Regions from separate parts of the Dactylosporangium cerinum genome, predicted to be linked through region 1. Evidence: riboswitches for the same ligand, from Rfam matches in the RefSeq annotation. Region 1 holds a riboswitch; each other region holds the start of a gene.

What was found. A riboswitch is a leader RNA that binds a small molecule or an ion and turns the genes downstream of it on or off. The one in region 1 is predicted to bind cyclic di-AMP.
Region 2: another riboswitch for cyclic di-AMP. It lies ahead of ACFPIJ_RS13255 (coiled-coil domain-containing protein); the one in region 1 lies ahead of ACFPIJ_RS27485 (hypothetical protein).
Region 3: another riboswitch for cyclic di-AMP. It lies ahead of ACFPIJ_RS56660 (C39 family peptidase); the one in region 1 lies ahead of ACFPIJ_RS27485 (hypothetical protein).

What each region holds. Positions count from the first base shown of each region.
Region 1 is NZ_JBHSIU010000037.1:184,135-187,400, forward strand. Features, by position in the region: gene ACFPIJ_RS27480 (diguanylate cyclase domain-containing protein) at 1-1,029, shown strand, start outside; cyclic di-AMP (ydaO/yuaA leader) riboswitch at 1,076-1,218, shown strand; gene ACFPIJ_RS27485 (hypothetical protein) at 1,338-2,066, shown strand; gene ACFPIJ_RS27490 (polyprenyl synthetase family protein) at 2,093-3,266, opposite strand, start outside.
Region 2 is NZ_JBHSIU010000013.1:225,392-228,657, forward strand. Features, by position in the region: gene ACFPIJ_RS13250 (DHH family phosphoesterase) at 1-484, opposite strand, end outside; gene ACFPIJ_RS13255 (coiled-coil domain-containing protein) at 577-1,593, opposite strand; cyclic di-AMP (ydaO/yuaA leader) riboswitch at 1,603-1,744, opposite strand; gene ACFPIJ_RS13260 (glycoside hydrolase family 19 protein) at 2,179-3,266, shown strand, end outside.
Region 3 is NZ_JBHSIU010000118.1:19,421-22,686, forward strand. Features, by position in the region: gene ACFPIJ_RS56655 (transglycosylase domain-containing protein) at 1-398, shown strand, start outside; gene ACFPIJ_RS56660 (C39 family peptidase) at 409-1,278, opposite strand; cyclic di-AMP (ydaO/yuaA leader) riboswitch at 1,456-1,598, opposite strand; gene ACFPIJ_RS56665 (hypothetical protein) at 1,881-2,723, shown strand; gene ACFPIJ_RS56670 (L,D-transpeptidase) at 2,832-3,266, shown strand, end outside.

The DNA.
Region 1 (3,266 bases):
ATGCTCGCCGCGCAGGCCGGCATCGCGATCAACAACGCCAACCTGGTCGAGGCGCTGCGCCAGGAACGCCGGCACCTGGAGGCCAGCGAGGCCGCGTTCCGGCTCGCGTTCAACGGTGCCGGCACCGGCATGTGCATGATCGGCCTGGAGGGCGCCGACCTGACCCGGATCGTCCGGGTGAACCCGGCTTTGTGTGAACTGCTCGGCCGGGACGAGGACGTCCTCGTCTCGATGCGCTTCGGCGACTTCATCCACCCCGACGACCTCGACCACAGCCGGGAGGTGTTCGCCGCCGGCACCGGATCGATCCGCGACTACGAGGTCCGGTGCGTCCGCGGCGACGGCGAGACGATCTGGATCTCCGCCACGATGTCGGTCGTCGCCGGCTCGCCCGCGTTCGCGATCACGCAGGTGCAGGACATCACCGACCGCAAGGCGACCGAGGCCGACCTGGTCCGGCGGGCCTCCCGCGACCCGCTGACCGGCCTCGCCAACCGCGACGCCTTCGCCGAGCCCCTCGCCACCGCGATCCGGCGGGCCCGCGCCGACGGCGTCGTCAGCGCGCTGCTCTTCTGCGACCTCGACGACTTCAAGGTCGTCAACGACACCCTCGGCCACGACGCCGGCGACGCGGTCCTGGTCGCCGTCGCGCACCGGCTCGTCTCCCTGGTCCGGCCCACCGACACCGTCGCACGGCTCGGCGGCGACGAGTTCGTCGTCCTCACCGGCAACGTCACCGTCGCTGACCTCGGCGCGCTGGTCGACCGCCTCGAACGCTCGGTCTGCGCGCCGGTCATGCACCAGGGCCACATCATGCGGGTGCAGGTCAGCGTCGGCGTGGCCGTGATCGATGACACCATCGAGGACGCGGGTGCCGCCCTGCGCGCCGCCGATCGTGCGATGTACCTGGTCAAGGGCGCCCGTCACGCCGGAGGGATGACCAGACGGGTGACAGCGCCCGGTGAGCGTTCGGGTGCGCCGGGTGGTATGCCGGTGCTGCGGTTGGCCCGTCCCGAGGCCGCCCAGTAGGGTCGTGAGGTCTGCTCCGGTCGACCTGCGCCGCATCGGCGCTGCCGGGCAGGCGCCGTCGAGTCGCGATGTTTCGCGAGCCGGGGACCCATGTAGTCCTCTGGGGTGTATCCGTGGCCGAGCCACGGTAGGGCGAATCTTCCCGCCCGAACCCGTCAGCTAACCCGGTAGGCGGCACCGGAAGGAGTCTGCCGATGATGGCCGCCCGCTTGCCGTCGTAGCGCCGCACCACTGATTCCCCCCTTCCAGCACGCCGTGCCCGCCACGACGTGCCGATGCCTCATGTCTTCGACGAAGGAATTTCAGTAGTGAAGCCGTTGCCACGCCAGTTCCACCCGCGACATCGCCGGGCCCGTCTGATCTTCGGCGCGAAGGCCGGCACCGTTTCGGTCGCCGTGCTGTCCGCCACGCTGCTGGCCACGCTGCCGGCCGACTCGCCGCCGTCGATGTTCACCGGTTCGGCGTATGCCGAGACCGGCGCCGTCGCGTCCTCGTCTCCGTCCTCGTCATCGTCGGCGTCGCCGTCCCCGGCGCCGTCGTTGCCCGGGCCGCTGGCCGTCGCGGTGCCGGCCGTGCCGCCCGTGCCACCCGCGCCGCCGGTCGTCCGGCCGGTCGCCGGGCTCGACCAGCGGCAGATGGACAACGCCGCGCTCATCGTGAAACAGGGCCGGGCGCAGGGCATGTCCGACCGGGCCCTCGTCGTCGCGATCGCGACGGCGATGCAGGAGAGCGACCTGTACAACGTCGCCAGCTCCGCCGTGCCGTCCTCGTTGCAGCTGCCGCACCAGGGTGTCTCCACCGACCATGACTCGGTCGGGCTGTTCCAGCAACGGGCCAGCCAGGGCTGGGGCACGGTGGCGGAGCTGATGAACCCGGCGCACTCGGCGATGCTGTTCTACAACGCGCTGGCCAGGGTGCAGGGCTGGGAGCGGATGAGTGTCACCGCGGCCGCCCAGGCGGTGCAGCGCTCAGCGTTCCCCGGTGCGTATCAGAAGCACGTCGCTCGCGCGGAGCAGGTGGTCGGCGCGCTCACCTGACCTGGTCCGGCCCGCCGCCGTGCCGCTCAGGCGGGGTGGCGGGTGGACCAGCGGGCCAGGGCGACCAGCTCGGCGACCGCCGCTGGCTCCGGGATCGCCAGGTCGAGTGCGAGCAGCGCCTGCGCCAGGAGGTCCTCGCCCTGCTGGACGCACCAGGAGCGGGCGCCCGAGCGTTCGATGACCTTCGCGGCGCGTTCGAGGTCGGCGTCGCCCAGCCGGCTGTCGTGGCGCAGCAGCTCGGTGAGCTCGTCGGCGCCGGCCGCGAGCGCGGCGGCGACCGGCAGCGACAGCCGGCGGCGGCGCAGGTCGGGAAACGCCGGCCGGCCGGTCACGTCCGGGTCGCCCCAGATGCCGAGCAGGTCCTCGGTGAACTGCACGGCCAGCCCCAGCCGCACGCCGAACAGCCGCAGCTGCTCCACCCGCGCCGGGTCGCCGCCGCCGGCGATGGCGCCGAGCGCGCACGCGCAGCCGAGCAGGGCGCCGCTGCGCTGCTCGACCGCCGTGATGCAGTCGCGCAGCAGGTCACTGCCGGACCGGCGGCGGGTCGTCGTGGTGTCGAGGGCGGCACCGAGGGCCGTGTGCTGGCTGTGCAGGAGCTGCTGGACGGTGTCGCCGAGGACCCGGACGCCGGCCCGGTCGACGGGTGCCGCCCCGGCCCGGTGCTGCCCGCCGTCGGCGCACGCGTCGACGACCCGGTCCCGGGTCTCCCGTTCGTCGGGCGGCTCGATGAACTGGTCCCGGGTCGCCCGCGGTTCGTCGCCCCGCTCGCCGGTTGCCGGTCCGTCGGCGGCGGGCGTGCCGTCCACCGCCGGCAGTTCGCTCCCACTGGGCGGGCCGGCCGTGGGCGGGCCGTCGTTTCCGGGCCGGGGGTCGCCCACCGGCTGCCGGCTCCGGGTGGCCTGGCGCACCGGCCGCGGCACGCGCCGGGTCGGGTCGCCGGTGGCCGCCACGTCGAACGCGAGGGCCAGCATCGCCTCGCCGCCGAGCGTCGCCGGGTGCGGGCCGACCACGCTCCACGCCGTCGGCCGGTGTCGGCGGGTCAGGTCCCCGTCGAACAGGTCCTGCTGCAGCGCCGACCAGTGATGCACCAGTTCGACCGCGACGGCACCGGCCACCGCGTCGTGCGGGTCGCCGCCGACCGCGCCGGCGCAGACGAGACTGAGCGCGGCCCGCGTCCGTATCCCCGGCGGATCCTCGTCG
Region 2 (3,266 bases), on a different contig from region 1:
ACGCGTCGATGAGCTGCATCATCAGCTGGTAGTTGGAGATCCGGAACTGCCGGAACCGGCCCAGCCCGGTGCGGCTGTCCATGAGGAAGTTCATCAGCGTCCAGCCGACCGGCTGCAGGATGTCCGCGATGTCGTACTGGGCGGAGTCGGCCTTGTCGACCGCTTCCATCAGCTCGTCCGACACGTTCGGGAAGCGCTCGGCGCCGCCGAAGTGGTCATAGATGACGCGGGCCGCCGACGGGGCCTCCGCGTCGATGATGTGGTTGTCCCGGTCGCCGGTGTTGCGCAGCGTCTCCGAGTGGTGGTGGTCGAAGACGAGGTGGGCGCCGGGCGCGTAGGGCAGGTTCGTCAGGATGTCGCCCGGCCCGATCTCGACCGCGCCGTCTTGGACGTCCTTGGGGTGCACGAAGGTGATGTCGCCGATGAGGTCCAGGTGACGCAACAGGACGGCGCACACCAGGCCGTCGAAGTCGCTGCGCGTCACGAGTCGGTGCTTCACTTCGGATCCCCTCACCCTGCGGCGGCCGGTCGACAGTTGCCCTATCGGCCGGCCGCCTGCGGATGTGAGGGTGTTTCCTAGAGCATCGACAGGTGTACGTGGTTCGTGTGGTCGCTGGAGGGATCCCCGCCCACACCGCTGTAGTGGTGCCAGCCGACCGCCGGTGTCCAGACCTGTTTGAACCAGATGACGTACATGACGCCCAGCCGGTCCGCGTTCTTCACGAAGTAGGTGGCCAGGTTGGCCCCGTACACCTTGTCCTCGCCGGCGGCGACCCCGCCGAAGCCCTTCGCCGACTGCACCGAGAAGTCGCAGGCGCGACCCTTCGGGTGCTCATACGGCCCGCTGGGCCGGTAGCACGACACGAACCGCTTGAACCCGGCCGCCTGCGCCTGCTGCATCGCGTGCAGCGTGCGCTGCGTGATGCAGCCAGTGGTGGTGGGGTCCTTGACCTTGCAGCTCTCCGACGACCAGCCGCCGCTCGCGTTGCGCGGGGACGGCGCGGCGAGGGGCAGGTTGGCGGAGACGAAGCCGTTGCTCGGGCCGCCCGCCTGGGCCAGCCCCTTCTCGGCTTCCTTCTTCTTCGTGGCCATCACCGCGACCTGCTCCTGCTGGAGCTTGACCTCGGCCTCCAGCGCCGCCTTCTGCGTCGCCTGGTCCTTCTTCAGCTTGTTGAGGTCGCGCAGCAGATTGTCGTTGTGGTGGGCGATCTCGTCGATCGAACCGGCCCGCTCCGCGAACCCGGTCGGGCTCCCCGAGTCCATCAGCGCGACGAACGTGGTGAGCGGCCCCGTCCGGTATGCCGCGACGGCGATCGCGGACACCTGCTCGGTGACCTTCGCCAGTTCGGTCTCGGTCGCGGCGAGCTTGGCGGTCAGATCGGCCTGGTTCTTGACCGAGGCGTCGAACTTGTCCTTGGCCTCGATCCACGCGCGGGTGCTCTCGTCGAGGACCTGCGCGAGGGACGCGTTGGAACCCTCGTCGCCGGTGTCGTCTCCCGGCTCGGCGATGGCCGGTGCGGCGCCCAGCCCGCAAAGGACGGCGGCCGTCATCAGGACGGCGAGAATCCGCCGACCGGGATGTCGTGATGACATCTGGCTCGTTGTTCCTTCCGTTGGCCGCCGACCGGGTTAGCTGACGGGTTCGGGACGGAACGATCCCTACCGCGGTTGCCCGCGGATTCACCCCAGTTACGGTTGGGTCCCCGATTCGCCAGAAGAGCCGGCGATTAGGCAGCAGCCGCGCCCGGCACCGCGGGGAGCGGTGCCTGTCGGACGAGACCGACGGCCAGCCTACCCAGGGCGATTCGCCTCCGCAGCGCACCGTTTGTGCGGCGCTGTGACGCACCTCTCCGAACCGGGCCACCCGAGCAGGTAGCCTAAGCCTTCCCAAAGAAAAGACGTGACGCAAATCACGGAAATGGTCGCACGATTTTCGGAACCTTCGCGGGCCCGCCGTGGTTCTACGCCACCCCTTGATCACGTGGCGTCACCCTGCGGCTGGTCGCCGCCCCCGGCGACCTGCGGGTACGGCCCCGATCCGCCCTGTCGGTCGCGGCACTCCGCGGGAACGTTATGGAAACCGTAAAGATTGTTAATAAAACGATGTTGTTCACTCCGTTGGGGTGGTTCGGCTGGTCGGATGAGGGCCCCGGAACCGAACTGAACGGAAGTGATCAGGTGTCCAGAGTGCGCCTGCTGGCGATGCTCGCCGCGACCGCCGTCGCCGCTGGTGTCGTCGCCGTCTTCAACATGCTGCCGGCGTCGGCGGCCGCCTGCGCCGCCGCGTGGCAGTCGTCGGCGGTCTACACCGGGGGCGCCACCGTGTCCCACAACGGCCGCAACTTCCTCGCCAAGTGGTGGACGCAGAACGAGGCACCGCCCGGGACCACCGGGGTCTGGCAGGACCAGGGCTCGTGCGGCGGGAGCACCCCGCAGCCGCCGACCCAGACCGGGTCCGCCGGCGGGTGCAGCTTCCCGGCCTGGGTGCAGGGGCGCAACTACGTCACCGGCGACGTCGTGAAGTTCACGGACGGCAAGTACTACGTCGCCGAGCACGACAACCCGGGCTACAGCCCGACGATCAGCACCTGGTACTGGGACCCGTACACCTGCAGCGGTGGCGGCACAACGCAGCCGCCGACCAATCCGACCACCAACCCGCCGAACAACGGGGCGTTCGTGGTCAGCGAGGCGCAGTTCAACCAGATGTTCCCGAACCGGAACCCGTTCTACACGTACAACGGGCTGGTCGCGGCGTTGAGCGCGTACCCGGCGTTCGCGAAGACCGGCACGGACGCGCAGCGCAAGCAGGAGGCGGCGGCGTTCCTCGCCAACGTCAACCACGAGACCGGCGGGCTGGTGTACATCGTCGAGCAGAACACCGCCAACTACCCGCACTACTGCGACACCAGCCAGCCGTACGGGTGCCCCGCCGGGCAGGCCGCGTACTACGGGCGCGGGCCGATCCAGCTCAGCTGGAACTTCAACTACAAGGCCGCCGGTGACGCGCTCGGCATCGACCTGCTGCACAACCCGAACCTGGTGCAGACCGATCCGGCCGTGGCGATGAAGACCGCGCTCTGGTACTGGAACACGCAGAGCGGTCCGGGCACGATGACCCCGCACAACGCGATGGTCAACGGCGCCGGGTTCGGTGAGACGATCCGCAGCATCAACGGCAGCCTCGAGTGCGGCGGGCGCAACCCCGCACAGGTGCAGAGCCGGGTGGCGGCGTACCAGCGCTTCGTCGGCATCCTCGGCGTCGG
Region 3 (3,266 bases), on a different contig from region 1:
CGGTCGACGCCGCCGCCCCGAAGTGCCGGCAGGTGATCAGCGCCGACGTGGCGGCCGCCGCGACCGACGCGGCCCGGTGCCCGGTCAGCCGGTCGTCGGCGTACAACAAGTGCGACGGCGGCACGGCCGAGAACGTGTCCGGCATCCTCGGCGGCCGCCCGGTCGCGGGCAAGACCGGCAGCTCCGAGTACAACTCGACGGAGACGTTCGTCGGCTTCACCCCGCAGATCGCGGCGGCCGGCATCGCGGTGAACGTGGACAACCCCAACGACCAGGTGGGCAGCGGCGTCGCCGGCTCGGTCAACGCCGCCGTCGCGCAGACCATCGCGGCCGCGCTGCGCGGCCAGCCGGTCCAGGCGTTCCAGCCACCCAGCCGGGTGCGGGCCCTGGGCCGCTGACCGCGCCGGGTCAGGCAGAATACCCGCGCAGGGCGGTCCAGTGGGCGAGCTTGGCCGTCGTCAGCGTGTAGTACCCGACGCCCAGAGCGTCCGCGGGGTCGGCGATCTTCACCGTCCTGCCGCCGTTGCTGTAGCCCACCACCGTGAGGTAGTGGCCGCCCGGGTACGAGTGCGAACCTCCCTTGTCGTCCACAGTGGAGCCGGCGATGTTGGCGACCACGGCGTAGCCGTTGGTGATCGCGTTGACGATGTCCGCCTGCATCCGGTCGATCTCCGCCTGGGTGGCCGACTGACCGGTGATGAAGTGCGACTTGTAGAAGGAGCTCTTCGTGTACGCGTTGAGCGACCGGGTGGTGTCGTCGGCGGAGTTGGTGCCGTTGACGGTCGTGCGCAGGCTCTGGGCGACCTCGGACTGGGACGGGTACAGCTCTCGCGCGGTCAGTGCGATGCGGGTCGCGGCCGGGCCGCAGAAGTAGTAGTTCTCCTGCCAGGCGAACCGGTACGCGAGCTCCTTCGCCGCCGGCGGAGCGGCCGGCGTGGTGGCGGCCGGTGTGGTGGCGGCGGGCGGGGCGGCCGTGGACGGCGCCGCACCGGCGGCCTTCGAGGGGGTGGTCGCGGCGTTGGGCGCCGCCTGCGTCCGCTGCCGGTCACGCGCGGCCGGTGCGGCACCGGACCACGACGGATCCGCGGAGGTCAGCGACTGCGCGTCGGCCATCGGCGCGGGCGCCGAGGCGTGCACGGCCACGCCGACGACCGCCGTCACCGCGAGGACCGCCGCGGCGGCCGCGATCGGCAACACGCGGGAACGTGCCGCGATCGGCAGCACGCGGGAACGTGCCGCGACGGGACTCTGGTGCCTGGGTTTGTACAGGTAGCTCACGGGTACCTCGACAGACATGCTGGATAACGGCTGCTGTTGCCGGTGCCGGACGTGATCCGGGCAGCGGGCCGGCCCGACCGGCGCGGGCCGGTGCGGTGAGGACCGGCGGCTACCGGGCCGGGCCGAGGGTCGAGGTGGTGCGACACGGGTGATACCGGGTCAATGGCTGCACGGTGGTGCTCCTTCCGGTGCCGCCTACCGGGTTAGCTGACGGGTTCGGGCGGGAAGATCGCCCTACCTCGGGGCGCAGGCCCCGCGGATTCACCCCGGTGGTGCTCGGTTCCCCGGCTCGCGTGGACGCGACTCAGCGGATCCGCCGCGGTGTCATCCGAGGTGGGTGACGGTGGGCCGGGCGGATGCGAGGACCCTACCGGGGCGGCGCAAGGGCACCGGATCCCGCCGTGCGGCTCGGCTACCGGGCGAGACGACGGCGTGGCGAACGGACCTGGTGCACACCGTGGGCGGGCCGCCGGTCGGCCGGGTGGCGCCCCCGGTGCACCTCGCCGACCGCGTCCCGGCGCTCTGCGGCCCGCCCGGTCTCCGGTCGGCTGGTCCGCACGCCTGCCAGGACCCCTGGTCAGGGCCACCCCTAAGCTCGCCGGATGCTCCCGGGCGCCGATGATGACCAGCAGCTCAACGGTGCGCAGGTGCGCGGTCCCCGCCACCTCCGCCGCTCCCGCCGGGGGCGGCACGCGACCCGCTTCCGGCTGCGCGCACCCGTGCCGGCGCAGCTGCGCCGGCACGCCGTCGCCGTCGCCGCCGTCGCGGCGGTCGCCCTGTCCGCGACGCTGTCGTCGTCGACCGGGCCGGTCGCCGCGCCGGTGAACGGGGTGGCGCTCGCCGTCGACGACGGACGGTCGGCGGCCGACGCGCCCGCCTCGCGCAGCCGCGCCCGGAAACCCGCCGACGGCGCGGATGCCGCCCCGGCACCGACGACGGCCGCCCCGACGACGGCCGCCAAGCCGCCGGCGTCGCCGTCGCCGGCCGGGCAACCCGCGTCGCCCTCGCCGACCGTGCACGCGCCCGTCGGCGGGCTGACCCAGGCCGAGATGAACAACGCCGTCGCGATCATCGAGGTTGCCCGGCAGCTGAACCTGCCGCGCCGCGCGGCCGTCGTGGGGATCGCCACCGCGCTGCAGGAGAGCCACCTGCGAAACCTCGCGAACCCGAACCTGCCGCAGTCGCTGCAGCATCCCAACGAGGGCGTCGGGTACGACTACGACTCGGTCGGCCTGTTCCAGCAGCGGCCGAGCTGGGGTTCGGTCGACCAGCTGATGGACGCGCGCGAGTCCGCGCGCAGGTTCTTCGCGGCGCTGGCCCGGATCCAGGGCTGGGAGCAGCAGGCCGTCACCGTCGCGGCGCAGCTGGTGCAGCGCTCGGCGTTCCCGGACGCCTATGCGAAGTGGGAAGGGCTCGCCCAGCAGATCGCGGACGCCGTCGGGTAGGGACCGCCTCGCGCGGTCCCGGGTCCTCCGCGATGTCACCCACTTCCCGGCCCGGCCTCGCACGGACGGGCACGACGATGCCCCCATGTCCATGCACAGGCAGAGAACATGAGACGGCCCGGCCGGACGGCCGTTGCGCTGGTCGCGCTCGCGTTGGGAGCGCAACTGGGCCTATCGGCGTGCCACAGTTCGAAGAAGCACACGGCGGCGAAGTGGACCGCTCCCGCGCCGCCGGTGGTCGCGCTGGCCGTCAGCCCGGCGGCGGGTGAGTCGGGGGTGCCGATCAGCACCGAGATCGGCACGAAGGTGAGCGACGGGAAGGTCACCGAGGTCGCCCTGACCGACGCGGCGGGCCAGCGGGTCGCCGGCGAGCTGCGCGACGACGGGTCCTCATGGGTGCCTGCCACCGCGCTGCGCTACGGCACGGCCTACACCGCGAAGGTCACCGCGGCCGGCACCGACAACAAGCCGGTGACCCGGGAGACGGCCTTCACCACGGCGGCGAAGCCCAGCGGCCCGGTCGTCACGTCCGACCTGATGCTG